Regions from separate parts of the Kosakonia beeri genome, predicted to be linked through region 1. Evidence: predicted binding sites of a transcription regulator. Region 1 holds the regulator's gene; the other holds the start of a gene.
The links. The regulator PurR, encoded in region 1, represses purine synthesis genes. The targets are predictions, from matches to a motif close to CANGCAAACGTTTGCNTG.
Positions count from the first base shown of each region.

Region 2: a site for PurR is predicted at 732-749, ahead of pyrC (dihydroorotase). Genes of this name have one in related genera too.

Region 1 is NZ_CM135106.1:2,814,827-2,817,031, forward strand. Features, by position in the region: gene ACUY4S_RS13390 (MFS transporter) at 1-384, opposite strand, end outside; gene cydH (cytochrome bd-I oxidase subunit CydH) at 561-650, opposite strand; gene purR (HTH-type transcriptional repressor PurR) at 948-1,973, shown strand; gene punR (DNA-binding transcriptional activator PunR) at 1,993-2,205, opposite strand, start outside.
Region 2 is NZ_CM135106.1:3,036,844-3,039,048, forward strand. Features, by position in the region: gene grxB (glutaredoxin 2) at 1-5, shown strand, start outside; gene ACUY4S_RS14460 (lipoprotein) at 126-686, shown strand; gene pyrC (dihydroorotase) at 803-1,846, shown strand; gene dinI (DNA damage-inducible protein I) at 1,921-2,166, shown strand.

The DNA of each region.
Region 1 (2,205 bases):
GGCCTGTTTCTCTTTCACCACCACACTGGCTGCGACCACCGAGCCAAGACCAAAAAAGGCACCGTGGTTAAGACTGGTAACAATACGCGCCAGCATCAACGTGGCGTAATCCGGTGCGATTGCTGAAAGCACATTACCGAGCGTAAAAATCGCCATTAAAAAGATCAGCGCGTTACGTCTGCCGCGATGTGAAAGTAGCAGTGTCATTAACGGCGCACCGACCATCACACCGACGGCATATGCGCTAATCAACATCCCCGCCGCCGGAATAGAAACATCAACGCCGCGGGCAATCACTGGCAGTAACCCCATCGGGGAGAACTCAGTGGTGCCAATGCCGAAGGCGCCAATCGCCAGGGCAAGCAAAGGAAAATTCACTTTCATAGATAGACTCCGGAAACACCGTGTCGGTGGATGACACTGTTGTAGAAGCCAAAAGTATGACAGTAATCACAAAAAACAGCAGTTAGCAAAATGACAAAAGATTATTGCGGGTTTGATAACAATGGGCAGAAAAGCGGGCAAAACGGAGGGAGAAAAAGCCTCTCCCTCGCGCGGGATCAATGCAGAGCTGCGGTCAGAGCGCCGAAAACAATCAGGCTCAGAACGATAATGGTGGTGAACAGTGAATACTTCAGGTCGGTGCTCATCAATTTTCTCCGTTTTAATTTCCACACAAAAAGTGCGTTAGCGCATTTTTGCACAAATAATCATAAAAATCTTGCAGGAATTCGTGAGACGAATGTTTTATCTCTTCCCCTTTTGCTCAAGATCAGACAAAATTCGACGCTAAATTTATTAGCGTACCGGCCATTGACTCCCCTCCTGACGTCCAGTGTCTTTTTCCCGGCGTACCGCATTCCCTTTCGCGGGTACAGGGTGATTGAAGGCAAACGTTTACCTTATGTATTATCAGGAGCTTAAGATATGGTCTGGAGTGACATCTGATGGCAACGATCAAAGACGTAGCGAAGCGAGCAAACGTTTCCACCACAACTGTATCACACGTAATTAACAAAACCCGTTTCGTCGCCGAAGAGACGCGCAATGCTGTGTGGGCGGCGATCAAAGAGTTGCACTATTCACCCAGCGCCGTCGCGCGCAGCCTGAAGGTGAATCACACCAAATCGATCGGTTTGCTGGCAACCAGTAGCGAAGCGGCGTATTTCGCTGAAATCATTGAAGCTGTCGAGAAAAAGTGTTTTCAGAAAGGGTATACCCTGATTCTCGGCAACGCCTGGAATGACCTTGAAAAACAACGCGCTTATCTGTCCATGATGGCGCAAAAACGCGTCGATGGTTTGTTAGTGATGTGTTCGGAATATCCGGAGTCGCTGCTCAGCATGCTGGAAGAGTACCGCCATATTCCGATGGTGGTGATGGACTGGGGCGAAGCCAAAGCTGACTTTACTGACTCGGTGATTGATAACGCCTTTGAAGGCGGCTATATGGCTGGTCGTTATCTGGTGGAGCGTGGGCATCGTGACATTGGCGTTATTCCCGGGCCGCTGGAGCGCAACACCGGCGCTGGGCGTCTGGCAGGCTTTATGAAAGCCATGACCGAAGCCATGATCACCGTGCCGGAAAGCTGGATTGTGCAGGGTGACTTTGAGCCGGAGTCCGGTTATCGCGCTATGCAGCAGATCCTGTCGCAGGCGCACCGTCCGACAGCCGTCTTCTGTGGGGGCGATATTATGGCCATGGGCGCGCTCTGTGCCGCCGATGAAATGGGCTTGCGCGTACCGCAGGATATTTCGCTCATTGGCTACGACAATGTGCGCAACTCCCGTTTCTTTACGCCGTCACTGACCACTATCCATCAGCCGAAAGACTCGCTGGGAGAAACGGCGTTTACCATGCTGCTGGATCGCATCGTTAACAAACGTGAAGAATCGCAATCCATTGAAGTCCATCCGCGCCTGATTGAGCGCCGTTCGGTTGCTGACGGCCCGTTCCGCGACTACCGTCGTTAATACTTTTCGGTGGGAGCCTTCACTCCGGCTCCCGCAACCATTCCCGGTTCAGTGTTTCACTGTCGCCCAAATAGTCCAGCAACCAGTTTAGCGCTGGCGAGGCTTCGTTTTGTTGCCATGTCAGGCAACAGGCTGCATCCGGGAAGGGATTTTCAAGTTCCAGCGCTACCCAGTCTCCGCTTTCCAGCCATGGCCGGGCAAAATGCGACGGGACCATTCCCACACATACCCC
Region 2 (2,205 bases), 220 kb from region 1:
TTTAAGCGGCGAGTGGCGGAAGCCCGCTTCCGCCACTGCATTCGGCTTTTTCCGCTGGTCTTTATGCTTCAGGTACCGCATGCTACGCCCCAGGATTGAAGCATCTGGATCACGTTGAGGAACACATGAAGAGACTCTTTTTTGCCGCGGCCTTACTGTTAAGTGGCGTGCTGGTCGGGTGTAACCAACTCACCCAATATTCCATCAGCGAGCAGGAAATTAACCAGGCGCTGCAAAAACGCAATAATTTTGCCAAAGATATCGGTGTACCCGGGCTTGCCGATGCGCACATTGTGCTGAGCAATCTTTCCAGTGCCATTGGTCGTGAAGAACCCAACAAAGTCACGCTAACGGGCGATGCCAACCTGGATATGACCTCGCTCTTTGGCAACCAGAAAGCGAACATTAAGCTTAAAATGAAAGCCCTGCCAGTGTTCGATAAAGAGAAAGGCGCGATCTATCTCCAGGAGATGGAAGTTGTCGATGCCACGGTAACGCCGGAGAAGATGCAAACCGTCTTGCAGACGCTTATGCCTTATCTTAACCAGTCGCTGCGCAGCTATTTCAATCAGCGACCGGCTTATGTGCTGAAAGATGACAGCAGCAAAGGCGAGGCGCTGGCGAAAAAATTCGCCAAAGGTATTGAGGTGAAACCGGGCGAGATCGTCATTCCCTTTACCGACTGAGTCACCGGGGCGCAAATGCGCCCTTTTTTTTAGGAAAAGAGTGCAAACGAAAACGTTTCCGCATATCCTTTGTGTCCGGCAAAAAACAACTGATCCTCACCAGCCGGAGCACTCCAATGACACAATCCCAGGTTTTGAAAATCCGCCGCCCTGACGACTGGCATGTCCACTTACGCGATGGTGATATGCTGAAAACTGTCGTGCCGTGGACCAGCGAGACTTACGCTCGTGCGATTGTTATGCCTAACCTGGTTCCGCCTGTCACTACTGTCGACGCTGCACGTGCCTATCGCCAGCGTATTCTCGACGCCGTTCCCGCCGGGCATGATTTCACCCCGCTGATGACCTGTTATTTAACCGACACGCTGGACGCAGACGAAGTGGAGCGGGGTTTTAAGGAAAACGTCTTCACTGCAGCAAAACTCTATCCGGCGAATGCCACCACCAACTCCAGCCACGGTGTAACCAGCATCGATGCGATTATGCCGGTACTGGAGCGCATGGAGAAATTAGGCATGCCGCTGCTTGTACACGGTGAAGTGACCCATGCCGACATAGATATCTTTGATCGTGAAGCACGGTTCATTGAAACGGTTATGGAGCCGCTGCGCCAGCGCTTACCGGGGCTGAAAGTGGTGTTTGAGCATATCACTACCAAGGATGCCGCCGACTATGTACGTGACGGTAATGAGTTTCTGGCGGCCACAATTACACCGCAGCATTTGATGTTTAACCGCAATCATATGCTGGTTGGCGGTGTGCGCCCTCACCTCTATTGCCTTCCGATCCTCAAACGTAATATCCACCAGCAGGCCTTGCGCGAACTGGTAGCCAGTGGCTTTGAGCGCGCATTTCTTGGCACCGACTCCGCTCCACATGCCCGGCATCGTAAAGAAGCCAGTTGCGGTTGCGCGGGCTGTTTCAACGCGCCAACGGCCCTGGGCAGTTACGCGACGGTGTTTGAGGAGATGGAGGCGCTCCAGCATTTCGAAGCGTTTACCTCGCTGAATGGCCCGCGTTTCTACGGTTTGCCAGTCAATGAAAGCTTTATTGAACTGGTGCGCGAAGAACAGCTCGTGCCGCAGACCCTTCCTCTGCAGGACGATGCACTGGTGCCATTCCTCGCGGGTGAAACGGTACGCTGGCGCGTTAAGCGTTAAAATAATTACATCCCCTGTTGTAAAGGCCTGATATAAACTGTATATATATACAGTAAATTACACAGGGGGCTATTATGCGCATTGAAGTGACTATCGCCAAAACAACACCCTTACCGCCGGGCGCTATTGATGCACTGGCGGGCGAATTATCCCGTCGACTGAACAACTCCTATCCCGATCGTGAAAATCGCATTACGGTTCGCTATGCCGCAGCAAATAATCTGTCGGTGCTCGGCGGCGCAAAAGAAGATAAAGATCGCATAAGCGAAATTTTGCAGGAAACCTGGGAAAGCGCTGACGACTGGTTTATCACCGATTAATTTTTCCCTGTGATGGGCTTTTTTTGCCGGGTCGCCCCG